3 regions of the Comamonas sp. GB3 AK4-5 genome follow, and region 2 is predicted to be linked to each of the others. Evidence: riboswitches for the same ligand, from Rfam matches in the RefSeq annotation. Region 2 holds a riboswitch; each other region holds the start of a gene.

The links. A riboswitch is a leader RNA that binds a small molecule or an ion and turns the genes downstream of it on or off. The one in region 2 is predicted to bind cobalamin.
Region 1: another riboswitch for cobalamin. It lies ahead of ACA027_RS16210 (TonB-dependent receptor domain-containing protein); the one in region 2 lies ahead of ACA027_RS17660 (TonB-dependent receptor).
Region 3: another riboswitch for cobalamin. It lies ahead of ACA027_RS15010 (TonB-dependent receptor domain-containing protein); the one in region 2 lies ahead of ACA027_RS17660 (TonB-dependent receptor).

Annotation. Positions count from the first base shown of each region.
Region 1 is NZ_CP166730.1:3,586,183-3,589,453, reverse strand. Features, by position in the region: gene ACA027_RS16220 (methyl-accepting chemotaxis protein) at 1-724, shown strand, start outside; gene ACA027_RS16215 (bacteriohemerythrin) at 728-1,264, shown strand; cobalamin riboswitch at 1,471-1,700, shown strand; gene ACA027_RS16210 (TonB-dependent receptor domain-containing protein) at 1,765-3,271, shown strand, end outside.
Region 2 is NZ_CP166730.1:3,938,857-3,942,127, forward strand. Features, by position in the region: gene ACA027_RS17660 (TonB-dependent receptor) at 1-1,549, opposite strand, end outside; cobalamin riboswitch at 1,790-2,104, opposite strand; gene ACA027_RS17665 (ABC transporter permease) at 2,366-3,130, opposite strand; gene ACA027_RS17670 (ABC transporter substrate-binding protein) at 3,127-3,271, opposite strand, start outside.
Region 3 is NZ_CP166730.1:3,316,485-3,319,755, forward strand. Features, by position in the region: gene ACA027_RS15010 (TonB-dependent receptor domain-containing protein) at 1-1,456, opposite strand, end outside; cobalamin riboswitch at 1,526-1,766, opposite strand; gene ACA027_RS15015 (DUF904 domain-containing protein) at 1,955-2,170, shown strand; gene ACA027_RS15020 (cell division protein ZapA) at 2,167-2,586, shown strand; gene ACA027_RS15025 (EAL domain-containing protein) at 2,778-3,271, opposite strand, start outside.

The DNA.
Region 1 (3,271 bases), 350 kb from region 2:
TGCGCTGGAAGAAACCACGGCCGCCATGCAGGAGCTGGCCGGCACCGTGAGCCAGAACTTCGCCAACGGCCGCCAGGCTGCCGAGCTGGCCGAAACCGCCTCCAAGGTCGCCGTGCGCGGTGGCCAGGTGGTGGGCGAAGTGGTGCACACCATGGAAGCCATCAACACCTCGTCGCGCAAGATCGCCGACATCATCGGCATCATTGACGGCATTGCCTTCCAGACCAATATCCTGGCGCTGAACGCCGCCGTGGAAGCGGCCCGCGCAGGCGAGCAGGGCCGGGGCTTTGCCGTGGTGGCCTCCGAGGTGCGCTCCCTGGCCGGCCGCTCAGCCGAGGCCGCCAAGGAAATCAAGGGCCTGATCGACGAGTCGGTCAACAACGTCGGCAACGGCTGCACGCTGGTGGAAAAAGCCGGCAGTACCATGGACGAAATCGTGGTCAGCGTGCGCCGCGTGGCGGACATCATGAACGAGATCAGCGAGGCCAGCGAAGACCAGACCCATGGCATCGAGCAGATCAACCAGGCCATGATGCAGATGGACCAGGTCACCCAGTCCAACGCGGCCCTGGTGGAGGAATCGGCCGCCGCAGCCCAGTCGCTGGAGGCTCAGGCCCAGGCGCTGGTGCAGGCCGTCAGCGTGTTCAAGGGCACGGCAACCACGCTGACCTATGCCCAGCCTGCACTGGCCGCGCGACAGGCGCTGCCGGCACTGGAGGCCTGATCCATGGCTTACTTTGCATGGGCCGATGACATGGTGATCGATGGCGGCCCCATCGACGCAGACCACCGCCTGCTGGTGGAGCTGGTCAACGAGTTGCACACCGCCACCAGCGAAGGCCAGGGCCGGGCTGTGGTGGAAACCATTTTGCACAGGGTGATCGTCAGCACCCAGGAGCATCTGCGCAATGAGGAGCACATCATGGCGCAGATGGGTTTTCCGGATCTGGACAACCACAAGATAGGCCACCAGCATTTCATGGACCAGCTGTGGAGCCTGGAGAAAAAGCTGCAGGCCGGCAGCATCACCGTGGCGGCCCAGCTGTCGAGCGTGCTGCGCGACTGGCTGTCGCTGCATATCCGCCGCAACGACAAGGAGCTGCTGCGCTTTCAACGCCGCCAGGCGCGCGAGCAGGCCCGAAAGAGCGCTGCGGCCCGGGTTGCGGGCAGCAGCACCGCAGCCATCGCCCGGCACGCCCCGGCAGTCCCCGCCCTCAGCGCGGCGCAGCCGCCGGCCTTGCCTGCCAGCAAGCCTCGGGGCTAGGCCTGCGGAGGGATGCATCGGGCCTTTGCCCCGCAAGCGCCTGCAAGCCCTGCAGGCGCTTTTTACATGGGACAGCTTGCGCGGTGCGGGCCCATTTTCTTGCCGGCGGGACGGTGCTCTTTTCTGCCTCCTTGCGAGGCACGGCACAGTGCAAGCGGTGCAGCATGTGAGGGAGCTCTCACACAAGCGGGCTGTAAGCCAGGCTTCGTACAATGCCGGCCTTTGGTGCTCACGGCGCTGTTCTGGCGCTGTGGTTAAACGGGAAACATGGATGCAGGCCTTGCAGCCTGCACAGCATGTACTGCCCCCGCAACAGTGAGCGCACCGGTCGCAAGACCACCCTGTCTCTTTTCCCGCCACTGGAGCCTGGCGCTCTGGGAAGGCCGAGGCAGCGGGTGCGCCAGTCTGGATACCGGCCAAAAGGTTCAGCACCTGTCCGCAGGCGGCTGGTGGTGCAAGCTGCACGGGCGGGGACGCCGGTGCCAACCTTTGATTCATTGATGCAAAACTTCAAGCAATTCTCCGCGGAAGGCCTGTGCGCCCGTGTGCGTTGTCCTCTGGCTGCTGTGGCGGGCGCCGTCATGGCCTTGTGCAGCGCCGGCGTGCTGGCGCAAACCGCTTCGGCGTCGCGACTGTCCGAAACCGTGGTGACGGCCGCACGCATGCCCCAGTCTTTGGAAAGCGTGACGGCCGATATGACCGTGATCGACAGTGCAGAGATTGAACGCTCTGGCGCGGTTGGTGTGGCCGATGTGCTGGCGCGGGTTCCTGGCGTGCAAATCAACCGCAGTGGCGGGCCCGGGCAAGCCACCAGCGTGTATTTGCGCGGCATGAGCAATCAGCATGCCGTGGTGTTTGTGGATGGTGTGCGATTTGGCACGCAGGAAATGCAAGGCGGCGCTGTGTGGGCGACGTTGCCGCTGGCGCAGATCGAACGCATTGAAGTGCTGCGCGGCCCTGCCGCTGCCATTTATGGCTCGGATGCCATGGGTGGTGTGATTCAAATCTTCACCCGCAAAGGCAAGGAAGGTGCGCCCGTGCCCTATGTGGAGCTGGGCTATGGCACCCACAAGAGCAGCAAGGCTGCCGCAGGGATTTCCGGTGGCGTCAATGGCCTGAGCTATGCACTGAATCTGGCGGATGAGCGCAGCGATGGCTGGGATGTGAATCCGGGTAATCAATGGGCGCCCAATCCCGATAAAGACGGATATTCCAACAGCTCGGTGGGGCTGAACCTGGGCTACAAGACCGGCATCCACACTCTGGACGGCAGCTTGCGCTACAACCGTCTCAAGGCCCAATACGATCAAAGCCCCGCGCCATTTGATGATTTCGACATTGTCAAAACCACCACGGCCAGCGTGAAGTGGGCAGCCCAGTGGACGGGCAGCTATCGCAGCGTGGTGCAGCTCTCGCACACCGGCATGGACACCGACCGCCACACCAGCGCCCCGGAATCGGCCGAGGGCCGCAGCGCAGGCCTGCTGTGGCAGAACATCTGGACATTGGGCGGGCACCGCTTCAACGTGGACTATGAGCGTACGGAAGACCGTCTGAAGACAGATTACTCGCTCTCACCTTATTCCTCTCTTGTGAATACAGATAGCAAGCGCGTGCAAAACGCCATTGCCTTGGGCTGGGGCTGGCAAACCGGGGCGCACAGCTTCAATGCCCATATGCGCCACGATGATGTGCGCGACCAGAAGAGCAAGACCACCGGAGGCGTGGGCTATGGGCTGCAGATCAACGACAGCCTGCGCTGGGTGGCTTCGGCAGGCACAGCCTTTCGGACTCCCACGCTGTATGAGCGTTTCACAGGCCAGTCTTCGCCTGATCTTCGCCCGGAAAGCAGCCGTAACATTGAAACCGGCCTGCATTTCGAGCAAGGCCAGAACAAGTTGTCGGCCGTGGTCTACCGCAACAAGATCCGGGACCAGATCACCTATGAATGGAGCGGTTCTGCAGCCTGCAACTGCTATCGCAACTGGGAAAAGGTGGAGCTGACGG
Region 2 (3,271 bases):
GGGAGACCTGGCCGTAAACACTGGTGGCGGCGTCGAGCTTGTAGGTCAGCCCCAGGCGCCAGGCCGTGCCGCCCAAGGTGGTGTCAAACGATGAGGCCCCCAGCAGATCGCGGCGCGACATATCGGTCAGATCGCGGCGTATGCCGGCCAGCAGCAGCCACTGTGGGCTCAGCGTCCAGGCATCTTCGGCGTAGAAGTCATGCGTGGTGGTGGTGGTCTGAAAACGATCCACCATGGGGCTTGGACTGTCCCAAGGGCCATGGGGAGAGCTGTCCACTGGCAGGTCGATTTTTCGATTGTCGGAGTTGCCCGAGTAGCCAAACTTGGTCCGGCTCACCTCCCAGCCCAGCGCCAGCTGGTGGGCACCCGCATTGATGCGCGACTCCAGCCGGTTGCCGGTCTGTTCCAGGTCATGGGCCAACTCCAGATAGTCGCCGCGCTTGACCATACCGGTACTGCGATCGTAGCGATAGGACTCAATGTTGCGCCAATAGCGGTCGGCCTTGAAGTGGTAGAGCTCGTTGCTCACGTTCAGCCAGTCGTTGACCTGGTAGTTCACACGACCACGCACGCGCTGGTCTTTGATGCTGATGGCGCTGTCATCGGTGTTGTAGTTGCGGCCCAGCAGTTCCTTGACGATCTTGCCATTCTCCGTGGGCGTGCCAAAGTAGCGCGCTGGTTTTTGGTCGCTGTAATCGGCCAGCAGCTCCATGCGCAGCGCTGCGCTGGGCTGCCAGCGCAGCGTGCTCATCAGCTTGCCGCCATGGGCACGGGCCATGTCGTGCTCGCCATTGGTGTAGTGGCCATAGGCGTCCACCCGGTAGCTCAAGGTCTCGCCCAGCGGGCCTGCAGCGCCCAGGCCCAGCTTGGCCGCACCGTCCGAGCCCGCGCCCAACAGCACTTCGCGCACCGGCTCGCGGCTGGGCTGTTTGCGCACCAGATTGGCTGTGGCTCCCACCGTGCCGCTGCCATAAACAATGGAAGCGGGGCCGCGCAGTACTTCCACGCGCTCATAGCCCCAGCCATCGCTGGGATAAGGCACGGTGCTGGAGGCCACGCCCAGGCGCACGCCATCTTCGGCAATGCCCACGGAGTTGGTGCCGGTAAAACCACGCGCGCCAAACGACAGGCTGCTGTAACTGGTGGGCGACAAAGGTGCCATGCCCACGCTGCGGCCGATGATGTCGGCCGTGCGGATGTCGCCACGCTCCTGCCAGGTCTCGCTGTCCACCACATCCAGGCTGGCGGGCAAATCGCGCGTGACGATGCCGGTACGGCTGCCCGAAGTCGACGGCAGGGACAGGCCCAGACCGCCCTCGGAAGTCACGGGTGCCGACTTGACCTGCACGGTGGGCAGACTGGCATCAGCCTGGGCGGACGTCCTGGGCTTGCTTGCGGCGCCTTCAGCCGCCTCGGCTTCGGCAGCCTGGGCTGGCACGGCCAGGCCCAGCGAGGCCAATAGCGCAGCGCAGGTCCAGGAATTCCAGGTGGGTGAAGAAAATGGCAGCGCCTTGGCATGGCGGGCTGCGGGGTAAAGCTGGTGCTTCATCGTTGTCAGAGGCTCACGACTTGCACATGCCGCATGCACGCAAGGCCTCTGGTGTCCAGGGGCTGGCCTTGCTGTATGACGGCTTGCACAGTCTTGGCGCAGCGACGCCTGCCTGCCCATGACCGCCCCATGCCGAGGGCCACACGCCACCATGGCGCCAGCCGCAAAGCCTGTTGCTGCCACACTGCACCCCGCAGGCGTTTGCTGCAAATGCCGCACGCCACGGGTCCCTCAACCCATGGTGTGCGACGCTCAACAGGCCGGTCTCCGGGCTTGCAGACAGGCCACCAGAAGGTCCGGGGCCTTAGTCGCTTCGCCTTCCCAATGCCGCCGCGCAGCTCGCAGGAGCTCACGTAGGACATCAGTGGCCGGCGCCTGTCTTGCAGGACGCCATGAAGCGGTTCCATACGCTGCATCCACCATCGGGCCAGCAGGCCTTTGTGTGGATGGATGCCGCGTAATGTCTGTTTACCGTTGCGGGGGCAGCCAGGGCTTTGCACCCTGTTCCCGTTTCACCCGGAGCAAGCCCCGGGCACCTGTTGCATGACTGGTGAAGACGGGCCAGATCGGCCCCTTCCCAATGCGTCGCGCAGTATAAGGCCAGGTCTTGCGCCCACCGGGCTGGGCTGGCCTTGGTGGACGGCGGAGCAAAGCGCCCACCGATGCGGGCGGACATCCTCAGGCCTGCTGCTTAGAGCGTGTTCACACGGCCCAGCAAATCGAAGATTTGCGTTTGAGACGAGGCGCGAAGTCGCAGGCAGTACAGAGGTACGACAAGACGAAGCAACGACGTATCAAGGGTTGTGTGAGCGGGTCTCAGCGCAGCCAGCGCGCACTCACCCAACGGGCCAGCAGGTCGAGCGCAAAGCCCAGGCAGCCGATCAGCACAATACCCGCCATCAGCTCGTCATAGGCCAGGCGGTCCCGGGTGTCGAGAATAAAGTAACCCATGCCGGCCGAGACGCCCAGCATTTCTGCCGGCACCAGCACGATCCAGCCAATGCCCAGGGCCAGGCGAAAGCCGGTGAGCACGTGAGAGACGATGCCGGGCAACACAATCCGCCACACCACTTCAAGGCGTGTGGCTGACAGGCTGTGCGCCAGCTGCAGCCAGCTTTTGTCCAGCGCCGCCACGCCGGCTGCGGTGTTGAGCATGATGGGCCAGACTGCGGCAAAGCTGAGCAGAAAAATCACCGGTGCCTCGCCCACGCCCAGGGCCATCACGGCCAGCGGCATCCAGGACAGGGGCGAGACCATGCGCAGAAACTGGAACAAGGTGCCCGTGAGCTTGGCAAACAGCGGCGACAAGCCCAGCCAGATGCCCAGCGGCACGCCTATCAGCAGTGCCAGCAGCAGAGACAAGCCGATGCGCTGCAGGCTCAGCGCCATGTGCAGCCATATCAGCCCGTCCTGCAGCAGCCGCCACAGGGCGGAAAAACCTGCCTGGGGGCCGAAGGCCTGGCGCAGGGCATCCACATCAGACAGCTGCCGGGCGCCCAGGGCCCACAGGGCGACGGCCAGCAGCAGCCCCAGCACGGGCCAGCCCAGCCGACTCAGCCACGCAGTGCGCACCTGCCTCATACCGCGATCACCTCTTTGCGCGTAAAGCTCTCGGCATGGCCAAAGGCCTTGAGGCCGCCCACCTGCTGCAGGGCTTTTTTGACAAAGCGGTCGTCCACCAGGTCCTTGGCCACAAAGCCGGGATCGAGTTGGTGCAGAAAT
Region 3 (3,271 bases), 620 kb from region 2:
GATCCACATTCACATAACAGGACGGCATGCCGCAACTGCCCAGCCCCTTTTGGTAGGACACCAGGTTCTTGAGCTTGTTGTGGTAGAGCGTGATGCCCAGGTGATTGCCCTGCTGCGCCCAGCGCAGGCCGATTTCCTTGTTCAAGCTCTCTTCAGGCGCCAATGTAGAGTCGCCATAGGCCGAGAAACGCTGGTACAAGCTGGGCACACGAAAGCCGGTCGAGGCGGAAGCCGTAGCCCGCCACTGGGGGGCGAAATCCCAGCCATAACCAATGCCGCCCGTGTTCTTGCGACCAAAGTCACTGTCATCGTCACTGCGGGCATTGAGCTGCACGGTATGGTTGCCATATTTGGCGCCATAGCCTACGGCGATGCCTGTCTGATCGCGTTCCTTGCGGTTGGTGTTTTTCAGCCCTGTGTTCTCCAGCGCATCTTCACGCCGCTCCAGCGCCAGGCTCAGCGTCCCCTGCCCCAGTTTCCATTCGTTTTGCAACAGCAAGGTGCGCAGCCGGGTTTCCGCCTCATAAAGGCTGGTGCCCGTGGTCTGGTAGCGGTTGGTGGACTCGCTCACGGACAGACGTGTGCGGTAGCCCTCTGTCCACTGGGCCGCCCATGTCAAGCCATAGGCATCGAACTCACGGATCGCCCGATCGTCCTGGATTGATTTGGTGGCGTCATAGCCCGCATCGGATTTACTGGTCAGCGCCGTCAGATCCAAGCGGTGAACCTTGCTCAGCTGCAGACCCACGCGCGCATTGGCGGATTTGCGGGTGTAGCCATCACGGTCTTCGTTGTGCACCCCATTGGTCTTGGAGTCAAAGCCCTTGCTTGTCGCATAAGAAACGCCCAGTGCGTAATCCACGGCACCATGCGCACCGCTGAGGCCGGCCTCGCCCTTGCTGCTGCCGTAGGTACCGGCGCCAACCCCAATGAAAGGATGCACTCCATCTTCGCCACGTTTGGTGAAAATCTGCACTACCCCCGCCAGGGCGTCCGAGCCATACACAGCACCAGCAGCACCGCGCAGCACTTCGATACGGTCTATCAAATCAACGGGCAAGGATTCCCACTGCGCGCCACCCGAGCCGTTTTGTCCATCCACCCGAATCCCATCGATGTACACCGCCGTGTGCTGCTTGCTGGCGCCCCGCAGGTACAGACTGGTGTCGGATCCTGGACCACCATTGCGGGTGATCTGCACGCCGGGCAACTTGGCCATTACATCTTCCAGGGAGCGGCCAGCCTGCTGGTCCAGCTGATCACGGTCCACCACCGTGATGTCCGCCACCACATCGGCCAGGCGTTGCTCGCTGCGCGTGGCCGACACCACTACATCATCCAGATTGGCGGCATGCACCGTTGCTGCAGCCAGTGCCGTCAGCCCCACGGCCACGCTGGCGGCATGCGCGGCCAGCGACGAAGCAGCGCCCGCGCACTGCTGAGAAAACGAACTCATTGGAGAAATCAGAAAAGTCCGCCCGCGCCAGCCTCCCCGCCAGCAGTGGGCAACCACATGCCCTGCCAAAGCGGGCACACCTGTGTTGGCCGGTATCCGGGCTGGTCCTCCACACCATCGCCTTCCCACATGCTTGTTCAAGGCATGCAGTGGCTGTGTTGAATGGCGGGGGTGCAGCATATGCACCTAGGACTCACCGTTGCGGGGGCAGCGCAGGCTGGGCATGTGGGGGGCCCACGTCGCCGTCCTGCTTCCCGTTGAACTGCCACGCGTGAACCGCGCGACGAGCACCAACAGGGTGCGATTCTAAAGAGTGCCGGAGCCCACGCCCCACAAGCAGGGGAATGGGCTGCAAACGGGGACTACGCGCAAGCCCTCTTCAGAACTTGTAGGCGGACACCGCATTTATGCGCCTGGAACGCCGAACAGCAAGGTCTGGCATAGGAAATTCCAACTTGTTGCAGGCGCGAAAGCCTACAATCGCTACCCTCTATGTCCATGACCTCACAGCCTTCCCTGATCGAGCCGCTGGCAGAGCGTGTTGATCGCCTGCTGGTGCGGCATGCGGAGCTCCAACGCACCAATACCCTGTTGGCCGAACAAGTCGCCGCCCTGACGCAGGAGCGCGATTCGCTGCGTTCGCGCCTGCACGCGGCACGCTCCCGTGTCGACGCCCTGATTGCACGCTTGCCCGTCAACCAAGAGGGATCATGAGCCAGATCGAAGCACGCATCCTGCAGCAAGACTATCTGCTGACCTGCCCCGATGGCCAAGAAGCCCCGCTGCTGGCTGCCGTCGACCGCGTTGACGCGGAGATGGAACGCATACGCAACACTGGCAAAGTCCGCTCGCGCGAGCGTGTGGGCGTGCTGGTGGCCGTGAATCTGGCCTTTGAAAATGCAGCCCTGAGCGAGCGGGTGCAGGCATTGGAGCAAGAGCTGGACCTCAACCTCGAAAGCACGCCAACCGCCCTGCCGGCCACCGAGACCACCCACAGCGACGAGGACACGCCGGCGCTGATGACGGAGCTGCAGGCACTGCTGGCACAGCGTGAGCTGGAGCTGCTGCAGGCCCAGCATCTGATTGCACGCATGGAAGCCGCACTGGATGTAGAAAGCCAACTGCTGTAACGGCTTTGGGGATTGTCGGCACTGCGGCCAGAAGCGCAGTAAAATAACGCTGTCTGCAAGGCCGCTGCGCTTTATATTTCCTTGAACCAATGCTCCCTGAGCACGGGCTTGGTACATTGCCAGGCAAGCGTGATCGTCTCGCGTTAGATGAACCCAATGCTTGGTTGCCCTCGCCCACCTGAACCCCCGGTTCAGGATGACGGCGTAGCGGTTTTTGCAGACACCTTTCGCCCCGCCTTCCCAGGCAGCGCCGGCGAATCGGCAGAGGCTGTCGCTCCGGTCCGCATATCCCCCACATCCATTCCCGCCGTCTGCGCCCGCAGCATGGCCAGCACCGTGGCGCTTTCAACGCCTGGTGCACACAAAAAGCCCTGGTAAAAACCGCAGCCCATGCTCTGCAGCATCTCGCGCTGCGCCTGGGTTTCCACGCCCTCGGCCACGATTTCCACGTCCAGCGCCCGTCCCAGGCTGACCACGGCTTCCACAATGGCTTTGTCGCTGGCATCTTGCGGCAGGCCGCGCACAAACGACTGGTCCACTTTCAGCTTGCTGATGGGCATGCGCTTGAGATAGGCCAGATTGGAATAGCCCGTGCCGAAATCATCGATCACCAGTTGCACGCCCAGTGCCGCCAACTGCTCTATGCATTGGACGATCACCGGCTCTTTTTGCAGCAGCACGGATT